DNA from 3 places in the Streptomyces sp. NPDC016469 genome. Region 1 is predicted to be linked to each of the others. Evidence: riboswitches for the same ligand, from Rfam matches in the RefSeq annotation. Region 1 holds a riboswitch; each other region holds the start of a gene.
The links. A riboswitch is a leader RNA that binds a small molecule or an ion and turns the genes downstream of it on or off. The one in region 1 is predicted to bind cyclic di-AMP.
Positions count from the first base shown of each region.

Region 2: another riboswitch for cyclic di-AMP. It lies ahead of ABZ565_RS07760 (transglycosylase family protein); the one in region 1 lies ahead of ABZ565_RS19525 (M23 family metallopeptidase).
Region 3: another riboswitch for cyclic di-AMP. It lies ahead of ABZ565_RS05470 (LysM peptidoglycan-binding domain-containing M23 family metallopeptidase); the one in region 1 lies ahead of ABZ565_RS19525 (M23 family metallopeptidase).

Region 1 covers NZ_JBEYCQ010000016.1:18,926-26,033, reverse strand. Annotated here, with positions in the region: tRNA gene ABZ565_RS19535 (tRNA-Met) at 1-69, shown strand, start outside; gene ABZ565_RS19530 (PP2C family protein-serine/threonine phosphatase) at 242-1,405, shown strand; cyclic di-AMP (ydaO/yuaA leader) riboswitch at 1,617-1,770, shown strand; gene ABZ565_RS19525 (M23 family metallopeptidase) at 1,782-2,951, shown strand; gene ABZ565_RS19520 (aldo/keto reductase) at 3,133-4,077, shown strand; gene ABZ565_RS19515 (PrsW family glutamic-type intramembrane protease) at 4,169-5,716, opposite strand; gene trmB (tRNA (guanosine(46)-N7)-methyltransferase TrmB) at 5,767-6,633, opposite strand; gene lhgO (L-2-hydroxyglutarate oxidase) at 6,705-7,108, opposite strand, start outside.
Region 2 covers NZ_JBEYCQ010000005.1:226,468-233,575, reverse strand. Annotated here, with positions in the region: gene ABZ565_RS07775 (DUF501 domain-containing protein) at 1-471, opposite strand, end outside; gene ABZ565_RS07770 (septum formation initiator family protein) at 542-1,012, opposite strand; gene eno (phosphopyruvate hydratase) at 1,126-2,406, opposite strand; gene ABZ565_RS07760 (transglycosylase family protein) at 2,714-3,430, opposite strand; cyclic di-AMP (ydaO/yuaA leader) riboswitch at 3,435-3,603, opposite strand; gene ABZ565_RS07755 (transglycosylase family protein) at 3,889-4,950, opposite strand; gene ABZ565_RS07750 (cytochrome P450) at 5,057-6,382, opposite strand; gene ABZ565_RS07745 (nucleoside triphosphate pyrophosphohydrolase) at 6,392-7,108, opposite strand, start outside.
Region 3 covers NZ_JBEYCQ010000004.1:36,850-43,957, forward strand. Annotated here, with positions in the region: gene dxs (1-deoxy-D-xylulose-5-phosphate synthase) at 1-1,520, shown strand, start outside; gene ABZ565_RS05450 (aspartate aminotransferase family protein) at 1,517-2,914, shown strand; gene ABZ565_RS05455 (XRE family transcriptional regulator) at 2,977-3,585, shown strand; gene ABZ565_RS05460 (DUF6126 family protein) at 3,642-3,818, shown strand; gene ABZ565_RS05465 (tyrosine-protein phosphatase) at 3,830-4,642, opposite strand; cyclic di-AMP (ydaO/yuaA leader) riboswitch at 5,052-5,211, shown strand; gene ABZ565_RS05470 (LysM peptidoglycan-binding domain-containing M23 family metallopeptidase) at 5,215-6,138, shown strand; gene ABZ565_RS05475 (SGNH/GDSL hydrolase family protein) at 6,322-7,108, shown strand, end outside.

The DNA.
Region 1 (7,108 bases):
GGTGGAGCAGCTCGGTAGCTCGCTGGGCTCATAACCCAGAGGTCGCAGGTTCAAATCCTGTCCCCGCTACTGAAGGATCAGGCCCGGCACGCAAGCAGCGTGCCGGGCCTGATGCGTTGTCGGCGCACTCGTTTCGCCCCTTCGGCGGCCGAGGACTCGCCCGGTGGCCGGGCGGACGCGAGGCTGGGGGAGGTGCGCGGTACCGTCCGCGGCCGTGGCAGCACCGGGCAGGAGACCGCAGGTGGGGAAGTGGGAACGACGGTGGCTCGGGCCGGACGGCGCGGTGAGCCGCCGGTTCGTCCGGGTGCTGCCGGTGGCGATGATCGTCGCCGGGGTGGTGTTCGACGTTTTCACGCCGCCCTCCTATACGGCCATCCCGATGTTCGCGGCCGCCCCGCTGATCGCCGCGCCCTTCTTCGATATGGGCACCACGATCCGGATCGGGATCGCCTCGGTGCTCGCCGTCGCCGGAATCCGGCTCTACACCGGCGACCTGGTCGAGGTGGTCTCGTTCATCGAGATGGTCACCGTGCTCACGGTCGCCGTGCAGGCGTGTGTGATCAACCGGGTCGTGCGGCGCGGCAGCGACCAGCTGGCGTCCGCCCGGATCATCGCCGAGACGGCCATGCGGGCCGTGCTGCCCGCGCCGCCCGAACGGCTCGGCGGACTCCAGGTGGCCGCGCGGTACGAGGCGGCGCAGGCGGACGAGTTCGTCGGGGGCGACCTCTTCGCGGCCGCTGACACCCCGTACGGCGTACGGCTGGTGCTGGGGGACGTGCGCGGGAAGGGGCTGGAGGCGGTCGGCGCGGTCGCGGTGGTGATCGGGGCGTTCCGGGAGGCGGCGGAGCAGGAGAAGTCGCTGGAGGGCGTGGCGCAGCGGCTGGAGCGCGCGCTGGCGCGTGAGTCGGTACGGCGGAGCAACCTGGACGCGTTCGAGGGGTTCGTGACCGCCGTGCTCGCGGAGATCCCGCCGGGCGCGCAGCGCGTACGGATGGTGAACCGCGGCCATCCGGACCCGCTGCTGCTGCACGGGGACGGCGTGGTGGAGGCGCTGACTCCCACGGAGCCCGCACTTCCGCTGGGCATGGACCTGGGGGTGCGGCCGGACCGCTCGGACGACTGGGAGCTGCCGGCCGGGGGGACGCTGCTGTTCTACACGGACGGCCTGTCGGAGGCCCGGAACGCCGACGGCGTCTTCTACGACCCGGCGGAGCGGCTGCGCGGGCGCCTCTTCCCGGGTCCCGAGGAGCTGTTGTCCGCGCTGACCGACGACGTACGGCTGCACACGGGGGGCGAGTCGACCGACGACATGGCGTTGCTCGCGGTGGCCCGGCCGGGGAAGGGGCAGCCGGACCGGCGCAGGACGGTGAAGATCGTCAAGCGGGGTACCACGCTGCGTGACTGAGGGGCGCCGCTCCGCATAACATTTGACGCAACGTCAGAAAACGCGTAGTGGCTGAACCTGGATCAACTCGCCCGATTCCACCCGGTTGTGTCCCGTAAAGTCCAGGCCAAGTGCGTGAACGATCAGTGGGAACAGCTTGGAATCGGACCCGTCTGTCTATTAACGTTCGATAACGCAGCGCGGTTGTCCCAGCCGTCGTCAGGGACGGCGCCGCGCGCGTGCGCCGAATTCCGCAAGGGAACCGGGGAACCACCTACATGGGGTGAATCGGGCATCTTCGTCTTCACAAGAGGCGGAGGGACCCGTAGGAGACCTTCCTGCTCCGAACCCGTCAGCTAACCCGGTAGGCGAGAAGGAAGGAAAGGAGTGCGCCCGCGTGGCGTCCAACAAGCCTGCCCCCGAATCACCTTCCCGGTTCGTGCCCGAGTACGGCGCCGACTTCGCGTCCGGCCCCGGCACCGCGTACTTCCCGGAACAGGGAAGCGACTCCATGACCGATCGGGGCAACGGCTTCGGCACCGGCGCCGGTTTCGGCAGCGGTTTCCGCGCCGACGATGCCGACTCCGAGCGGGCCTGGGAGGAATGGAACCCCACCGAGGAGTCCGTCCGTCCCGTCCGTGGCAAGCACCGTGTCGCCAAGCAGCGCAATGGTCTGGCCCGTAGCTCCACCGTCCTCGGCGTCGGTGTCATCGCGGCCGTCGGCGCGGGGGGCATGGCCACCGCGCAGAGCAAACCGCCGGTCTCCATCTCTCTTCCCGATTCCATCGCGGACAATCTTCCCGACGCCAAGTCCCTTCCTGGCGTGGGTGCGTTGTTCTCCGGCGAGAGCGAGGCCGAAACCCCCGCCGCCGCCCCCGCCACCGCCCCGCTGACCACCGCAGGCATCACCACCGCCGAGGCCGAGCAGGGCACCACGGACGCCGGCGAGGCGCTGCGCGCCCGCATCCTCCAGCAGGCCGAGCAGCAGCAGGGCGCCGCCGACGCCGAGGCGAAGGCAGCCGAGGAGAAGGCCGCTGCCGAGAAGGCGGCCGCCGAGGCGAAGAAGCAGCAGGACGAGGCCGAGGCCAAGGCCGCCGCCGAGAAGAAGAAGGCGGCGGAGGAGGCGAAGAAGAAGGCCGAGGCCCTGCGCCTGGCCAAGCTCGCCGCCGGCTACGCCATCCCCACCTCCTCGTACACGATCACCTCGACGTTCGGCGAGGCCGGCTCGATGTGGTCCTCCGGCTACCACACGGGCCTCGACTTCGCGGCCCCGACCGGTACCCCGATCAAGGCCATCCACACCGGCACCGTCAAGTCGGCCGGCTGGTCCGGCGCCTACGGCTACCGCACGGTGCTGGAGCTGGAGGACGGCACCGAGCTGTGGTTCTGCCACCAGTCCTCGATCGGCGTCACGGTCGGCCAGAAGGTCACCACCGGCGACACCATCGGCCGGGTCGGCGCGACCGGAAACGTCACCGGCCCGCACCTCCACCTTGAGGTCCACACCCCGGACGGCACCGGCATCGACCCGATGGCCTGGCTGCGCGCCCGCGGTCTGACCGTCTGAGGTCCGTTTCCCCCGAAGCCCCGGCCCTTCCCGGTACGCGGCCCTCCGAACCCCGGCAGCCCTGACGCACACCCCCGACGCCAGGGCTGCCGGTCCGCGTGACCGCGGTCAGAGCACGTTCGTCCGGGCCAGGCCGGATGTATGCGGAATAGCGGGGTCTCCGGAAACCGTTGTTCCACCTATGACTTCACTGCGCAATCTCGGCCCGTCCGGCCTCCAGGTCTTCCCCCTCTGCCTCGGTGGAAACGTCTTCGGCTGGACCGCGGACGAGGACCGGTCCTTCGCCGTCCTGGACGCGTACGCGGCGGCCGGCGGCAACTTCGTGGACACCGCCGACGCCTACTCGCACTGGGTTCCCGGCAACGAGGGCGGTGAGTCGGAGACGGTCATCGGCAAGTGGCTCGCGTCGCGCGGCAACCGGTCCGAGGTCGTGGTGGCCACCAAGGTCGGTGCCCTCCCCGGCTACAAGGGCCTTTCGGCGCCCACGATCAAGTCCGCCGCCGAGGAGTCGCTGCGCCGCCTCGGCACGGACCACATCGACCTGTACTACACGCACTTCGATGACGAGACCGTCCCGGTCGAGGAGATCATCACCGCCCTCGACGAGCTGGTGAAGGAGGGCAAGGTCCGCGAGATCGCCGCCTCCAACATCAGCCCCGCCCGGCTGCGCGCCTCCCTCGCATTCTCCGAACGCGAGGGCCTGGCCCGCTATGTGGCGCTGCAGCCGCACTACAACCTCGTCTCGCGGGACACCTACGAGGGCGAGCTCCAGGACACCGCCGCCGACGCCGGGCTCGCGGCCGTTCCGTACTACGCGCTGGCCTCCGGCTTCCTCACCGGCAAGTACCGCCCGGGGACGACCGTGGACAGCGCCCGCGCCGGGAGCGCGGCCGGTCACCTGGAGTCGGAGCGCGGCCGACGGGTGCTCGCCGCGCTCGACACGGTGGCGCGGGACCGGGGCGCCGAGATCGCGACGGTGGCCCTGGCCTGGCTCGCCTCCCGCCCGACGGTCGCCGCGCCGATCGCCTCCGCCCGCACGGTCGACCAGCTGCCCGCCCTGCTGGCGGTCGCCGGTCTCCGGCTGACGGACGAGGAGCTGTCGACGCTGACGGCAGCCTCGGCGTAGGACGCGTTCCGCGCGTGCGGTTCGTCGGCCTGTGTACCGCCCCTGTGTACGGATCCCGTGCGCGGGCCTGTGTGGGGACCCCGTGTGCGGATCAGGCCGGCGGCGGTCCGCCGGTGTAGGGCGGTGCGGTGTAGGGCTGTTGGCCGTAGGGCTGTGCCGGGTACGGGGACGGGCCGGCGTACGGGTTCGGGTTGCCGTTGTACGGGGACGGGGTCCCGTACGCGTACGGCGTCGGCGTACCCGGGTGGGGCCGGCGGGGCGGCCAGGCGGCCGTGTAGCCCGGCGGCCGCCGGTGCGTGGCCCGGGCCGCGTACGCGAGGGCGGGGCCCGCGATCTCACGGCGCTGCCACAGGTGGTGCAGCAGCTCCAGCTCGCGCGCGGAGAAGTCCGGGTCCACCCTGCCCCGGCCGGCCTGCCGGCGCAGGGAGGCGAGGGAGGTCGCGAACGCCTCGTACTCGGCTACCGCACGAGCCGCCGCCCTGCCGCGCTCCTTCGCCTCCTTGGCCCGGACCGTCGCGTACGCCGGGTGGTGCGGATGGCCGGAGACGCTCGCCGCGTACCGCCGGCGCGCCGCGTTCCTCGCGAGGGCGCGGGCCCGCATGGAGGCGAGGGCGCGGGGCTCGTCGGGGGTGAGCCAGCCGGCTTCGGCGTACGCGGGCAGCTCGACGGCCAGGGAGCGCAGCTCCTTGCGACGGGCCCTGACCACCTGCCAGGTCACCAGGCCGAAGACCGGGACCATGAACGCCCCGTACACGATGTAGAAGCCGTACGTGCCGAAGGTCGCCGAGCCGTTCCACAGGGCGTGCATGCCCATCGCGAGGACCAGGCCGAGCAGCGGGGCCATGATGCGCCGCGTCGGCCGGCCGGGTGCGCTGCTCGCGGCGATCCCGAGACCGATGCCGGTCAGGACGGTGAAGAGCGGGTGGGCGAAGGGGGTCATCACGGCCCGGACCAGGAAGGTCACCACGGTCATCGCCGCGAAGCCGGAGTCCGTCTGCTGGTCCTCGCCGAAGGCGTTGCCCAGGTAGAGGATGTTCTCGGTGAAGGCGAACCCCGTCGCCGTGAAACCGGCGGCGACGACGCCGTCCACGATCCCGGTGAACTCCCGCCTGCGGAAGAGGAAGAGCAGCAGGACGGCCGCCGCCTTGGCGCTCTCCTCGACCACCGGTGCGATGACCGTGGCGCCGAGGGTGTCGGCGTTCCCCGGATCGCTGTCGGCTATCCACCGGGTCGCGAACGAGTTGGCGAGGATGGCCACCAGGGCCGCCGCGCACGCGCCCCAGGCGAAGGCGAACAGCAGGTTCCGCCACGGGGTCGGCTCGACCCGGTCCAGCCAGCGGAAGGCGGTCATCAGCACCGGGACCGGCAGGACGGCCAGGCCCAGGCCGACGAGGAACCCCTCGGTGCCGGTCTGGTCGCGGACCAGGGCGAGGATCACCACCCCGCAGAGCGCCAGCAGCGTGAAGACGGCGACTACTCGGAACGTCCGGTTCCGCCAGAGCGGGCCGACGCGGCGCGGCCGGTAACGCCACTGGCCCCGCGCCGGCACGGCGGCCAGGATCTCGCCGACCCGCCGCTCCTGGAGCACCGGGACGGCCGGCTGATCCTGCCGTTGTCGCTGAACAGACCCGTCGGACACCCCTCGACCCTAACGAGCGGGTCCGACAACGGCCATGGTGTCCGTCCGGCTCAGACGCGCGTGAAGAGCAGGTCGTGCACCACGTGGCCCTTCCCCAGCCCCTGGCCCTCGAACCGGGTCCGCGGGCGGAAGGCGGGGCGCGGGGCGTAACCGCCGCCGGCCACCGTGTTCTCGAAGAGCGGGTGCGCGGTCAGCACCTCGAGCATCTGCTCGGCGTACGGCTCCCAGTCGGTCGCGCAGTGCACGAGGGCGCCGGGCTTCAGCGGGCCCGCCGCCAGGTCCAGGAACTCCGGCTGGATCAGTCGGCGTTTGTGGTGGCGGGACTTGGGCCACGGGTCGGGGAAGTAGACCCGCAGCCCGTCCAGCGACTCCGGCTCCAGCATCTCGCGCAGCAGGATGATCGCGTCACCGTTGGCGACCCGGACGTTGGTCGAGCCGTTCCGGTCGGCGAGGCCGAGCAGGTTGCCCTGGCCGGGCGTGTGCACATCGACGGCGAGGATGCCGGTGCCCGGGTCGGCGGCCGCCATCTGCGCGGTGGCCTCACCCATGCCGAAGCCGATCTCCAGCACCACCGGGAGCCCGTCGAACAGGGCGGGCAGGTCGAGGACGCTCAGCCCGTCGATGTCCAGGCCCCACTTGGGCCAGAGCCGCTCCAGGGCGTTCTGCTGACCGGGCGTGACCCGGCTGCGGCGCGGCTGGAAGCTGCGGATGCGGCGCTCGTGGTGCGAGCCGGCCGGGTCGGCCGCGGGGCCGCCGGGGAAGCGGGGCTGCTGGCGCATCCGGCGCGCGCGCTCCAGGGACGCGGCCCGCACGTCGTCCGGGATTCCGGCAGTGGTGGGCACGGTGCCGTCGGGCGTTGCGGGCGCGGCGCCGTCCGCAACGGCGGGGTCGCCGGGCGTCGGGCGGGAGGGGTTCATGGGCTCAGACACAATGCCCTGATTCTACGGGGCCGGGCGTCCGGGGGCGTCCGGCGCCGGCGGCCGCGGGGTCACCCCGCCGTCGCGCGCTCCGGCGGCTTCCAGCCGGCCGCCCGGGCCCGGAGCAGAGCGCGGCGGGCCACCTCGCGGCCGATGGGCAGCGAGGCCGTGGCGGCGGGCGACGGGGCGTTCAGCACGTGGACGGTGTGGGGGGCCTCGCGGATCAGGAAGTCGTCCACCAGCGTGCCGTCGCGGAGCACGGCCTGGGCGCGGACCCCGGCCGGCGCGGGGCGCAGGTCCTCCTCCGTGACCTCGGGCAGGAGGCGGCGGACCGCCTGCGTGAACGCCCGCTTCGAGAGCGAGCGGTGCACCTCGCCCGCCCCGTACCGCCAGTGTCTGCGGGCGATGCGCCACGAGCCCGGCCAGCTGAGCGTGTCCATCAGCTCGCGGGGCCGGACGACGGGCCAGCCGTAGC
Region 2 (7,108 bases), on a different contig from region 1:
CATCGCGATCGCCTCGTCGCCCAGCGGGTTGACACCGGGTCCGGCCGCCAGCGAGTGCCCGACGAGCACGTGCAGGCACTTCACCCGGTCCGGCATGCCGCCCGCGCTCGGGAAGCCCTCCAGGACCTCGATGGCGTCGCGGCGCGCGATGTAGTCCTCGTGCGCCGCCCGGTAGGCCGCCGCGAGCTCGGGCTCCCTGCCCAGGCGCTCGGTCATCTCCTTCATGACCCCGTTCGCCTCCAGCGTGCCGATCGCGGACGCGGCGCGCGGGCACGTCAGGTAGTACGTCGTCGGGAACGGCGTGCCGTCCTCCAGCCGGGGCTGTGTCTCGACCACGTCCGGGTTGCCGCACGGACAGCGGTGCGCGATGGCGCGCAGCCCGCGCGGCGGGCGGCCCAGCTGCTGCTGGAACGCGGCGATGTCCGCCTCGGTGGGGACGGTGGGCTCGGTCTGGGGAGGGGGCGTTTCCATGCCTGCCTAGGGTGCTGATCGGACTGCTCGAACCGCGGGTTCTGCAGAGGTACGGGGATGGGGACGGCCGTCAGCCGCGGTCGGCGCTGTCCACGCCGTCCCACAGGTTGGAGTGCCAGGGCCGGCCCGTCTCGGCCGGCTTCCCGTTGCGCTCCTCGACCGCGTCGGGGTCGACCACGGTGTAGCCGGTCTCCCCGGGAAGAACGTAGTGCAGGTGCTCGCGGGCCAGCCGCTTGATGTACGCGTCGTCCTGGAGCCGGGCCTTCTGGTCCCGCAGCTCCTCGGTGCGCACCTCGGCCTCCCGCGCCTGCCTGCGCTGGTCGGCGATCTCGTCGCGCTGCGACACGTACTGACGCATCGGGTACGCGAGGGCGACGACCAGGGAGCAGACGACCAGGGCCAGGAAGGCGGCCCGGCCGGTGAGCCGGGAGCGGCGGGCCTGACGCCGGTTCTGGGACCGGTAGACGCGGGCGGCGGTCTGCTCACCGAGCAGCCGCAGCCGGGTCGCGGTGGAGAACCGGTCCCGGTCCTTCACGGCCATGTTCCCGCCTCCCCATTACGACGTCCGTCCCCGCACACGGTACGTGACCGGGCGCGGGGACGGACGGAGGCGGGGGCGGTCGCCCTGCCGGGCTGTCAGCCCTGCTGTGTTCGTCAGCCCTTGAAGCGGGGGAACGCCGAGCGGCCCGCGTACACCGCGGCGTCGTCGAGGATCTCCTCGATGCGCAGGAGCTGGTTGTACTTGGCGACGCGGTCCGAGCGGGCCGGGGCACCGGTCTTGATCTGACCGCAGTTCACGGCGACGGCGAGGTCGGCGATGGTGACGTCCTCGGTCTCGCCGGAGCGGTGCGACATCATGCACTTGAAGCCGTTGCGCTGGGCCAGCTCGACGGCGTCCAGGGTCTCGGTCAGCGAACCGATCTGGTTGACCTTGACGAGCAGGGCGTTGGCGGAGCCCTCCTCGATGCCGCGGGCCAGGCGCTCCGGGTTGGTGACGAAGAGGTCGTCGCCGACGATCTGGACCTTGGCGCCCAGCTTGTCGGTGATGACCTTCCAGCCGGCCCAGTCGTCCTCGTACAGCGGGTCCTCGATGGAGACCAGCGGGTACGCGGAGACGAGCTCCTCGTAGTACTCGGTCATCTCGGCGGCCGAGCGGGACTTGCCCTCGAACTCGTACGAGCCGTCCTTGTAGAACTCCGAGGCAGCGACGTCGAGCGCGAGCGCGATGTCCTTGCCCGGGGCGTAACCGGCCTCCTTGATGGCCTCGATGATGAGGTCGAGGGCGGCGCGGTTGGACTCCAGGTTCGGCGCGAAGCCGCCCTCGTCACCGAGGCCGGTGGACAGGCCCTTGGTCTTCAGGACCTTCTTCAGCGTGTGGTAGACCTCGGCGCCCCAGCGCAGCGCCTCGGAGAAGGACTCGGCGCCGATGGGCGCGATCATGAACTCCTGGATGTCCACGTTGGAGTCGGCGTGCGAGCCGCCGTTCAGGATGTTCATCATCGGAACGGGCAGCAGGTGCGCGTTCGGGCCGCCGAGGTAGCGGAACAGCGGGAGGTCGCTGGCCTCGGAGGCGGCGTGGGCGACGGCGAGGGAGACGCCGAGGATGGCGTTGGCGCCGAGCGAGCCCTTGTTCTCCGTGGCGTCCAGGTCGAACATCGCCTGGTCGATGAGGCGCTGCTCGGTGGCGTCGTACCCGACGAGCTCCGGGCCGATCTGCTCGATCACGGCGAGGACGGCCTTCTCGACGCCCTTGCCCTGGTAGCGGTTGGGGTCGCCGTCGCGAAGCTCAATGGCCTCGAACGCGCCGGTGGAGGCGCCGGACGGAACAGCAGCACGACCGGTGCTGCCGTCGTCGAGGCCGACCTCGACCTCGACCGTGGGGTTGCCCCGGGAGTCGAGGATTTCCCGGGCTACGACGACGTCGATGGACGGCACGAGGCATCTCCTTCTGGGATATGACGCTGGTTGTGCAGGGTCACTTTGGCCTTGCGACAAGAGCCTAACCGGCCCGGCCGTCTGCGTCGGCCGACCGCCCGCCCCCTGGGATGAAAAAGGACCCAAGGGCGGGCATACCGGGGCGGAACATCAAATACTTACTGCTCAGTAACTACAACAGTTGAACGATCCACGAGGTGCGGACCCCTTGATGCGGCGTGCCCCGGCCCGGCACACACGGGGGGGAGAGCGCGTGCCGGGCCGGGGCGGCCTGAGCGATCAGCGAGGAGGGACCGCCGTTGCTTCGTTACTTCGTCAGGTGGAGCTGCTGACCCGGGTAGATCAGGTCGGCGTCCTGGACGATGTCCTTGTTCAGCTTGAACAGCCGCTCCCAGCCGCCCTTGACGTGGCGGTCGGCGGCGATCTTGCTCAGCGTGTCGCCGGCGACGACCTTGTACTCGCCGTCACCCTTGGCGACCTTCTTGCCGGTGGGGGTGGTGACCGTCTTCTTCGGGGCGTCCGAGCGGTCGGAGCGGTTGGTGGCCGGGGCCTCGGTGCGCTCGGCCTTCTTCGGGGCGGCCTCCTGCTTGGGAGCGGCCTCCTGCTTGGCGGCACCGGAGCCGGCGTCGACGCCCGGGTCGACGCCGTCGTTGGTCAGGTTGCCGGCACCGGCGCAGGACCAGGCACCCGGGCCCTGCATGTCGAGGAGCTTCTCGGCGGTGGCGATCTGCTGGGACTTGGTGGCCAGGTCGGCGCGGGGCGCGTACTGCGTACCGCCGGCGGCGGCCCAGCTGGACTGGGAGAACTGCAGGCCGCCGTAGTAGCCGTTGCCGGTGTTGATCGACCAGTTGCCGCCGGACTCGCACTGGGCGACGGCGTCCCACGTGGCGACGGAGGCGGCGGAGGCGTTGGTGGCGCCCATCAGCGGCACGGCGACGGCGGCACCGGCGACACCGGCGAGCGTGGCGACACGGACGGCCTTGGAGGGGCGGCGGTGCTTGTTGCCCTTGCGGTTGAGCAGCATCGAGTCTTCTCCTCACCGACGCCTGCGAGGTGAGCTGTCGGGTTCGGGCCAAGTGAGTTGCCCGGCCGCGCTCCTGGCGCGACTTCACCCCTAGCCGGTCCTGACACGTCTCCCGACGACCAGGCCCAGCGCCTACCTGGGTCCCCCGCTCCTGCCTACGGCGCTTTCGCGTCTGTTCCCTTCGACCGACGGCAGGATTCGGCGTGACGGTCGACGGGGCCCGCGGTGCGAGCGGTTCCGACCGTAATCACACTCAACGGTCATATTCAAAGACGGACATACCGGATAATCATCCCGTAAGAGCATCCGATGAACCCTCATTTGCGCAGGTCGGAACGGATGTGGGGGGACCTCCCGGAAAAGAAGTGTCAGTTCACGCAAAGAGACCCATGTCTCACTCGGTCAAAAGTGGGACATGGGCCTCTTAAACCACCCAAACCTCAGAGGGTCCTAACGGCTCATCCGGCGCTCTCGGCGGCCTTCTCCCGGCCCGCGTCAGCCAGGTCCAGATCGAGGTTCTGGCCGGGCAGGATGAGGTCCGGGTCGGAGCCCACCTCGTTCTTGTTCGCCTCGTACAGCTCGGGCCAGCCGCCGGGCAGGTCCTGCGCGTCGGCGATCGCCCAGAGGTTGTCGCCCGGCCGCACGGTGTACGTGCCGTCAGCCGGCCGCGTGGCGCCGTCGCGTGCCTCGCCGTCCCCCCGCGAGGCGTGCCGGCCCGCGTCGCGCCCCTCGGCCGCCCCGGCACCGTCGTCGGCGGCCGGGGCACCCCGGTGCTTGCCGCCCTGCGCCCGGGCGTCGTCCGTCGCGCCGGCGGAGGGGTCCGCCGAGGGGTCGGCCGAGGGCGTGGTGGACGGATCGGCGGACGGGGTGCCGGAGGGGCCGGCGGACGGGTCGGCCGACGGGGAGGCGGACGCCTCGCCCTTGCCGCTCTCCTCCGCGCTCCGGCCCGCGTGCCTGCCGGAGCCCTTGCCGGCCTCCTCGCCCGTGGTGGCCCCATCGGCCGCCTCGTCCGAGGGGGCGGCCGACGAGCCCGAGGAGGCGTCGTCCACCGGGTCGGTGCCGAGACCGGCGTCGAGGCCCGCGTCGGCGCTCCGGGCGGGCTCGTCCGCATCCTCGTCGCCCGGGTCCACGTCCGCCGCGCCCGTGGCCCTGGTGAGCCCGGAGACCACCGCACAGCTCGGCCACGCCGTCGGGCCCTTGGCTGCCAGGACCCGCTCGGCGACCGCGATCTGCTGCGAGCGGCTGGCGAGGTCGGCGCGCTCGGCGTACGCCTCACCGCCGTACGCCTTCCACAGCTCCGGCGTGAACTGGAGACCGCCGTAGGAGCCGTTGCCGAGGTCGGCGCTCCAGCTTCCGCCGCTCTCGCAGTCGGCCACCCGGTCCCAGGTCGAGGAGTCCGCCGCGTGCGCGCTCACCGCGCCGAGCAGCGGGATGGCGATGGCCGAGCCGGTCACGCCTGCGGCGACGACGATGGCGGGTGCCTGACGAGGGCGGCGGTGTCTGCCGTTCGCGGAGCCCATGGGAGATGCCTTCCGTGTGACTGACAAGCGACTGGTGAGTCGAACGGTGAACCTAGCGAAACTCGAACGTGAGTCACAAGTCGATGCAGCGCAGATCACGTGAAAGTCACAGAGCTGACAGAGTGTCACTTTCGTCCACGCGCTCCCCCGGCGTGAAGCGCACCGGCAGGGTGCGCAATCCACGCATGATGAGCCCGCCGCGCCATCGCAAATCGGCTGATTCCCCTGCAAGTCGCAGGTCGGGAAGGCGTGTCAGCAGGGTGGCGAGCGCCGCCTGTCCCTCCAGCCGGGCGAGCGGAGCTCCCAGACAGTAATGGATGCCGTGGCCGTAGCCGAGGTGCTGATTGTCGCTCCGCGACAGGTCCAGTGTGTCCGGTCCGGCGAACCGCTCGGGGTCCCGGTCGGCCGCCGCGAGCACCACGAGCACCGGATCGCCCTCCTCGACGCGCTGCCCTCCGATGGCGAGCGGCTCGGTGGCGAACCTCCAGGTGGCGAGCTCTACCGGACCGTCGTAGCGCAGCAGTTCCTCGATCCCGGTGGCCAGCAGCCCGGTGTCGCCCGTCGCCAGCGAGCGTTGCAGCCGATCGCGCTCGGCGGGGTGGTTCAGCAGCGTGTGGACGCCGTTGCCGATCAGGTTGACGGTCGTTTCGAAGCCGGCGAACAAAAGGATGAAGGCCATCGCCGCGGCCTCGTTCTCGGTCAGGTGCTCGCCGTGGTCGCTCGCCCGGATCAGCCCGGAGATCAGGTCGTCGCCCAGATCCTCGCGCTTGCGGTGGATCAGTTCGAGCAGATAGGCCCGCATCTTCTTCACGGACCGGGCAACGCCGCCGCGCGGCCCGCCGCCGTGCCGGATCATCATGCCCGCCCAGTCGCGGAAGTCGTCCTGGTCCTCGCGGGGCACGCCGAGCAGGTCGCAGATCGCGTAGATGGGGAGCGGGAAGGCGAACTCGTGGATCAGGTCGGCCTCGCCCTTCTCCACGAACCCGTCGATGAGACGGTCCGTCAGCTCCTGCACCCGCGGCGTGAACTGCGCGATGCGCCGGGGAGTGAACGCTTTGGAGACCAGACGGCGCAGCCGGGTGTGGTCGGGCGGGTCGATGTTGAGCAGGTGCGTCATCAGCTCGGCCTTGCGCTCCCCGGGGATGCCGGTCTTCCCCTTGGCGTGCGCGGGCTCGGCGTGGTGCGCCGGGTTCTTGGACAGCCGGGAGTCTGCGAGGGCCTGCCGGGCGTCCGCGTACCGGGTGACGAGCCATGCCTCGACCCCGCTGGGCAGCGTGGTGCGGTGCACGGGACTGTGCTCGCGCAGCCAGGCGTACGCGGGGTACGGATCGGTGGCGAACTCCCACGTGAAGAGCTCGGGCGCGGGGGCGGACGAGGTGTGGGCGGGGCAGCCGGCGGGTACGGACGCGGCTTCGGCGGGGCTGTCGTTCACTCCCCGACGTTATCCGGTGCCCTCCGCCGTCCGGATCGCGTCCCGGTACGCGCGTCCCGCGGCGCGCAGCGCGGCCTCCGGGTCGACGCCCTCCTCCTGGGCCCGTACGGCGAGGGCGAGGAGGCGGTAGCCGATGTCGTCGCCCTCGGGGAGGGGGACGTCGAGTCCGGCGGTACGGGCCCGGCTCGCGAGCTTCGCGGCGAGCGCGAGGGCGGGCTGGCCGAGCGGTACCCCGTCGGTGACCGACGCACGCTGCTTCTCGATCGCCTTGGTGCGCAGCCAGTGGGCGCGACTGTCCTCCGGGACCTCGGCGGTCTCGTCGCCGAAGACGTGCGGGTGGCGGTGGATCAGCTTCTCGATGAGCGTGCCGGCCACGTCGTCCACGGAGAACGGCTCCTCACCGCTGCCCGGGAGGCCTTCCTCCGCGATGCGCGCGTGGAAGACGACCTGGAGCAGTACGTCCCCCAGCTCCTCGCGCAGTTCCTCGCGGTCGCCGTCCTCGATCGCCTCGACCAGCTCGTACGCCTCCTCGATGGCGTACTTGGCGAGGCCCTTGTGGGTCTTCTGCGAGGTCCACGGGCACTCGACGCGGATGCGGTCCATGACCTGGACGAGGTCGAGGAGCCGGGCGCCCGGCAGGTCGTACGAGCCGGGCAGCAGCTCCAGGTCGGGCATCCGCAGCCGCCCGGAGCCGGCCAGCCGGGCCAGGCCGTCGGTGAGCGGCTG
Region 3 (7,108 bases), on a different contig from region 1:
ACGTCGTCGCCGTCATCGGGGACGGGGCCCTCACCGGCGGCATGGCCTGGGAGGCGCTGAACAACATCGCCGCCGCCAAGGACCGGCCGCTGATCGTCGTCGTCAACGACAACGAGCGCTCGTACGCGCCCACGATCGGCGGCCTCGCCCGCCACCTGGCCACGCTGCGCACCACCGACGGTTACGAGCGCTTCCTCTCCTGGGGCAAGGGCCTTCTGGAACGCACCCCCGTCATCGGGCAGCCGCTGTACGGGTCGCTGCACGGGGCCAAGAAGGGCTTCAAGGACTTCGTCGCCCCGCAGGGCATGTTCGAGGACCTGGGGCTCAAGTACATCGGCCCGGTCGACGGGCACGACACCGCCGCCGTCGAGGCCGCCCTGCACCGCGCCAAGGGCTACCGGGGCCCCGTCCTCGTCCACTGCATCACCGAGAAGGGGCGCGGTTACGCCCCCGCCCTGCGCGACGAGGCCGACCGCTTCCACACCGTCGGCGCGATGGACCCCCTGACCTGCGCCCCACTCGTGCCGGCCGCCGGTCCGTCCTGGACCTCCGTGTTCGCGGACGAGATCGCGGCGATCGGGGCGGAGCGCCCGGACGTCGTCGCGCTCACCGCCGCGATGCTGGACCCGGTCGGGCTGGCTGAGTTCGCCGAGGCGTTCCCGGACCGCGTCTGGGACGTGGGCATCGCGGAGCAGCACGCGGCGGTCAGTGCGGCGGGGCTCGCCACGGGTGGGCTGCACCCGGTCGTCGCCGTCTACGCCACCTTCCTCAACCGGGCGTTCGACCAGCTCCTGATGGACGTCGCCCTGCACCGGTGCGGGGTCACCTTCGTCCTGGACCGGGCCGGCGTCACCGGGCCCGACGGGGCCTCCCACAACGGCATGTGGGACATGTCCGTGCTCCAAGTCGTGCCGGGGCTGCGCATCGCGGCCCCGCGCGACGCGGACCGGCTGCGCGAGGAACTGCGCGAGGCGGTCGCCGTGGACGACGCGCCGACCCTGGTGCGGTACCCGAAGGAGTCGTTGGGGGAGGCGATCGAGGCGGTCGGCCGGATCGGCGGGATGGACGTGCTGCGGCGCGACGAGGACGCCGATGTGCTCCTCGTCGCCGTCGGCGTGATGGCCTCCGTCTGCCAGCGCACCGCCGAACTGCTGTCGGGCGCCGGCATCCGCTGCACCGTGGTGGACCCCCGCTGGGTCAAGCCCGTCGACGCGGCGCTGCCGCCGCTCGCCGCGGCGCACGGGCTCGTCGCGGTGGTCGAGGACAACAGCCGGGCCGGGGGCGTCGGTTCGGCGGTCGGGCAGGCGCTCCGGGACGCGGGCGTCGACGTACCGCTGCGCACCTTCGGCATCCCCGAGCAGTTCCTCGCGCACGGCAAGCGGTCCGAGGTGCTGGCCGACATCGGACTCACACCGGTCGAGATCGCCGGCCGGATCAGCGCCGTCACGGCCGCCCGGAAGGCGGCCGTCGGCACCGGGCACGACGTCCCGGGCAACGGGCACAAGGAGAGCGGGGCATGAAGGACGACGAGCCCAAGGGCTTCGATCTGGCGCGGCTCCTCGCCGAGCGCGGCGCCGAACGCTACGAACTGCACAGCAAGCACCTCAACCACCAGCTCCCGCGCATGCTGCACACCATCGGCTTCGACAAGGTCTACGAACGGGCCGAGGGCGCGCACTTCTGGGACGCTGACGGCAACGACTACCTGGACATGCTCGCCGGATTCGGTGTCATGGGTCTGGGCCGCCACCACCCCGTCGTACGCAAGGCGCTGCACGACGTCCTCGACGCCTCGCTCGCCGACCTGACCCGGTTCGACTGCCAGCCGCTGCCCGGGCTGCTCGCGGAGAAGCTGCTGAGTCACAGCCCGCACCTGGACCGGGTGTTCTTCGGCAACAGCGGCACCGAGGCCGTCGAGACGGCCCTCAAGTTCGCCCGCTACGCCACCGGCAGGCCGCGCGTCCTGTACTGCGACCACGCCTTCCACGGGCTCACCACCGGCTCCCTCTCGGTCAACGGCGAGGGCGGGTTCCGCGACGGCTTCGCCCCGCTGCTGCCCGACACCGCGATCCCGCTCGGCGACCTCGACGCACTGCGGCGGGAGCTGAAACGGGGCGATGTGGCCGCTCTGGTGGTGGAGCCGATCCAGGGCAAGGGGGTGCACGCGGCGCCGCCCGGCTACCTGCGCGAGGCCCAGGAGCTGCTGCACAGGCACAAGGCCCTCCTCATCGCCGACGAGGTGCAGACCGGCCTCGGCAGGACCGGTGACTTCTACGCGTACCAGCACGAGCAAGGGGTGGAACCGGACCTCGTCTGCGTCGCCAAGGCGCTCTCCGGCGGCTACGTCCCGGTCGGGGCGACGCTCGGCAAGGACTGGATCTTCAAGCGCGTCTACTCCTCGATGGACCGGGTCCTCGTCCACTCCGCGAGCTTCGGCTCCAACGCCCAGGCCATGGCGGCGGGGCTCGCGGTGCTGTCGGTGATGGAGGACGAGGAGACCGTCGCGCACGCGCGCCGCACCGGCGACCTGCTCCGCGAGCGGCTGTCCGCGCTCGTCGGGCGCTACGAACTGCTGCACGAGGTGCGGGGGCGCGGGCTGATGATCGGCATCGAGTTCGGCCGCCCCGCCTCGCTGAAGCTGCGGAGCCGGTGGACCATGCTCCAGGCGGCGCGCAAGGGCCTCTTCGCGCAGATGGTCGTCGTGCCCCTGCTCCAGAAGCACCGCATCCTCACCCAGGTCTCCGGCGACCACCTCGAAGTGATCAAGCTGATCCCGCCGCTGGTCATCGATGACGCGGACGTCGACCGCTTTGTGGAGGCGTTCACCGCCGTCATGGACGACGCGCACAGCGGTGGGGGACTGATGTGGGACTTCGGACGGACCCTGGTGAAGCAGGCCGTCGCCAACCGCTGAGGTGTTTTTGCCCCTGAGGCAAGAAATTTGCCTCAGGGGAAACAATTTGGCCCAATGGAGGCATGAACCCTCCGGACGACCTGGCGGCCGGCGAGCTGCCCGGTGTCGCGCCACGCCTGCGCGATCTGCGCCGAGGCCGTGGTCTCACCCTGGAGACCGCGGCCCAGCGGGCCGGGCTCTCGCCCGCCCACCTCTCCCGGCTCGAAACGGGCCGCCGCCAGCCCTCGCTGCCGATGCTGCTCCAGCTGGCCAGGATCTACGGTACGACGGTCTCCGAGCTCCTCGGCGAGATGCCCCCGGAACGTGACGCGATCGTGCGCGCCCGCCCGTTCGAGGGTGCGGCCGCCGACGGCTGGATGTACCAGCAGGCCGGCGGCTCCGGCCGGGCGATGCAGGCGCTGCGCGTCCGCGTCCCGTACGGAGCCCAGGGCGACCTGGTCCGCGTCCACCCCGGCGAGGAATGGCTGTACGTCCTGACCGGCCGCCTCCGGGTCACGCTCGGCGAGACGGTGCACGACCTCGGTCCCGGGGACGGCGCGCACTTCGACTCGCTCACCCCGCACCGGATCGCGGCTCCCGAACCCGAGGGCTCCGAGCTGCTCTTCGTGCACACCCTGCTGCAGAGCCCCGCCGCCGACCTGTGCCTCGGCGGCCCGGTCCACCGCAGCTGAGACGTTTCCGCCGCCGGACCCCCGGCAGCCCTCCCCGGCAGCCAGAGAGGCCAGTCATGTCCGATTCAGAGAATTACGACCCGCTCACCCCGGCCCCGCGCCCCGGCGCCGACACCCATGAGAAGAAGATGCCGCGGGGACTCGTCATCCGGCTCTTCGCCTACCTCGTGGCCGGGCACGTCATCGCCGCGTTCCTGTACCTGCTCTTCGCGGTCGGCATGCACAACCAGTAGGCCGAGCCGCCTCAGCTCTCGTCGAGGAGCCGGTCGCGCAACTGCTCACGGGTGGCGGGCGTGAGCTTCAGCCCGTCGGTGAGATAGCGGTCGGTGCCGCCCCAGGTCTCGTCGATGGCGGCGAAGGCCGCGGCGAGATAGTCGGGCTGGGCGCCGAAGAGCGGGTTCAGCAGCTCCAGCACCTCCGGGGACATCCCGGCCGCCGAGGTGTCGCTGCGCCGGATGCGGTAGCGGCGGTGCGCGTCGTTCGACTTCAGGTAGTCGGCCTCGATGGTCTCTCGCCCGACGCCCACCGCCAGCAGCGTCACCGCGATCGACAGCCCGGCCCGGTCCTTGCCGGCCGCGCAGTGCATCAGGGCGGGCACGCTGTCCTCGGCCAGGGCGTGCAGCACCCGGCTGTGCTCGGCGGTGCGCTCCAGGATGATCGAGCGGTACGAGGCGACCATCCGGCGGGTCCCCTTGCCGTCGGCCAGGATCGAGCGCAGCTGTGCCAGGTCGCCGTCGCGCACCATCCGCCAGAATTCCGCCCCGTCCGCCGGGTCGCTGAGCGGGATGCTCACATTCCGTACGCCCGGCAGCTCGATGTCCAGGCCGTCCAGCTTGTGGTCCGCCGCGTTGCGGAAGTCGAAGACCGTGTGCAGGCCGAGCCCGCCGAGGAACGCCGCGTCCTCGGCCGTGGCGTGCGCCAGGTGACCGCTGCGGTACAGACGGCCGTGCCGTATGCGGCGGCCGTCGGTGGTGGGCAGGCCGCCCACGTCCCGGAAGTTGCGGACACCGGTGAGAACGGGCTCCGTCGGCGGGGTCTGCGGCAGCTGCTGCGTCACGGTCACTCCTGGAGGCTCTGCCCCGGCGCGTATCGCCGACGGGCCCACGACCGCGACGATACGACATCGGTTCCTGGGGCAATCATTTCGGCCGCCCGCTCCGCGCCGATGCGGACGACAGGCGCGACATGTCCGTATTGCCGGTATATGCCGAACTTGCCCCGGTTGTGCGGGAGATGATCACCCGCTCGTGAGCGGGATCATATCCGTGACGGTGTGTGCTGGCGCCCCGGCTGGGTATTCCCCGTGCCGCGCGGAAAGCCAAGATCCGTAATCCACGGAGTGTGACCGGAATTCGGCACCGCAATTCCCCTGCGGAATCCGGTGCGGAAGCTGTGGCTTGTTTCCGCCGTCCCGGCTCGCTTACGTTCCATGTCCACCCGGACGGAACGCCCAATCCTGCCGCCGTCCGGGATTCGCACCCACTCACCGTGTGGCAGGAGCGGGGGAACCAGGTAAGCCGCCGACCGGGACGACCGGACGGCTAGGGGTGAAGTCGCGCCAGGCGCGGCCGGGCATCTCCAGCCCGAACCCGACAGCTCACCTCGCAGGCGCCGGAGAGGAAATTCTTCATGCCCAACTCGGGTAAGCACCGCCGTCCCAAGTCCAGCACCATAGCCCGCGGCGTCGTCGCCGCGAGCGCCGGCGGCGCCGTCATCGCGCTTCCGCTGCTCGGCGCCACCGGTGCCCACGCCGCGGAGCAGTCCGCCCCGGCCACGTCGCAGTCGGCCGCCGCGCACACCGCCCCGGCCAAGCCCGCGAAGAACACCGGCACCACCACCTACTCCGTGGTCTCCGGCGACTACCTGTCGAAGATCGCGGCCCAGCACCACCTCAAGGGCGGCTGGCACAAGCTGTACCAGGACAACCGCGAGGTCGTCGGCGAGAACCCGAGCCTGATCTTCCCGGGCATGAAGCTGACCCTCGGCGCCAAGGCGGCCCCCGCCGCCGCCACCCCGTCCAAGGCCCCCGCCGAGACGGCGGAGAAGACCGGGACGAAGGCCGCGCCCAAGGCCGAGACGAAGGTCGAGACCAAGACCGAGGCGCAGACGGAGGCCAAGACCGAGGCCCCGGCCGCCCAGGACAACGCCTCCGGCTACGTCCACCCGGTCCCGGGCAACCACACCACCGCCTACCGCGCCTCCGGTGCCAACTGGTCCAGCGGCAGCCACACCGGCATAGACTTCCCCGTCGCCACCGGCACCAGCGTGAAGGCCATCACCTCCGGCACCGTCGTCACCGCCGGCTGGGGCGGCGCCTACGGCAACCAGGTCGTCATCAAGCACGCCGACGGCCACTACTCCCAGTACGGCCACATGTCCTCGCTCTCCGTCTCGGCGGGCCAGACCGTGACCGCGGGCCAGCAGGTCGGCCTCTCCGGCTCCACCGGCAACGCCACCGGCCCGCACCTCCACTTCGAGGTCCGCACCGGCCCGGAGTACGGCTCGGACATCGACCCGATCGCCTACCTGGCGTCGCACGGGATCTACGTCTGATCCAGGCAGTACCGGCCCGGTGATCCGGGTCACTGAACGGCACAGAGGGACGACGCACGGCGGTGCGTCGTCCCTCTGCTTATTCCCCCTTTACCGAAAACTGACCGGGTGGTTTATCTCACCACCCGTCAACCCCTTATTACGGTCGCGTAGGTCACATTCCGGGGTGCAGGATATGCGGTTGTGGCAGACGATTCGAACAACCTTCAACAGGGCGTCATCGACCGACAGGGCGCCATCGGGTCGTACGCGGCGATTGGCGACAGCTTCACCGAGGGAGTCGGCGACCCCGGCCCGGACGGAACGTTCGTCGGCTGGGCCGACCGGCTCGCGGTACTCCTCGCGGACCGGCTCCCGGAGCCCGGCCCGGCGACCGGTGCCGGCTTCCGGTACGCCAATCTCGCCGTACGAGGACGCCTCCTCGACCAGATAGTCGAGGAGCAGGTGCCCCGCGCCAAGGAACTCGCCCCCGATCTGGTGAGCTTCTGCGCCGGCGGCAACGACATCATCCGGCCGGGCACCGACCCGGACGACGTGGCCGAACGCTTCGAGCGGGCGGTCGCCGACCTCACGCGGTCGGTCGGCACCGTCATGGTCACCACCGGCTTCGACACCCGTGGCATCCCCGTGCTGCGCCATCTGCGCGGCAAGATCGCCACCTACACCGCCCACGTCCGGGCCATCGCCGACCGCTACGACTGCCCGGTCCTCGACCTGTGGTCGCTGCGCTCGGTGCAGGACCGGCGCGCCTGGGACGGCGACCGGCTCCACCTGTCGCCCGAGGGACACACCCGGGTCGCGCTCCGCGCCGCCCAGGTCCTCGGCCTCGGCGTACCGGCCGACCCGGACCAGCCGTGGCCGCCGCAGCCCCCGCGCGGCACGCTGGAGATCCGCCGCGACGACATCCACTGGGCGCGCGAATACCTGGTCCCGTGGATCGGGCGGCGGCTGCGCGGCGAGTCCTCCGGGG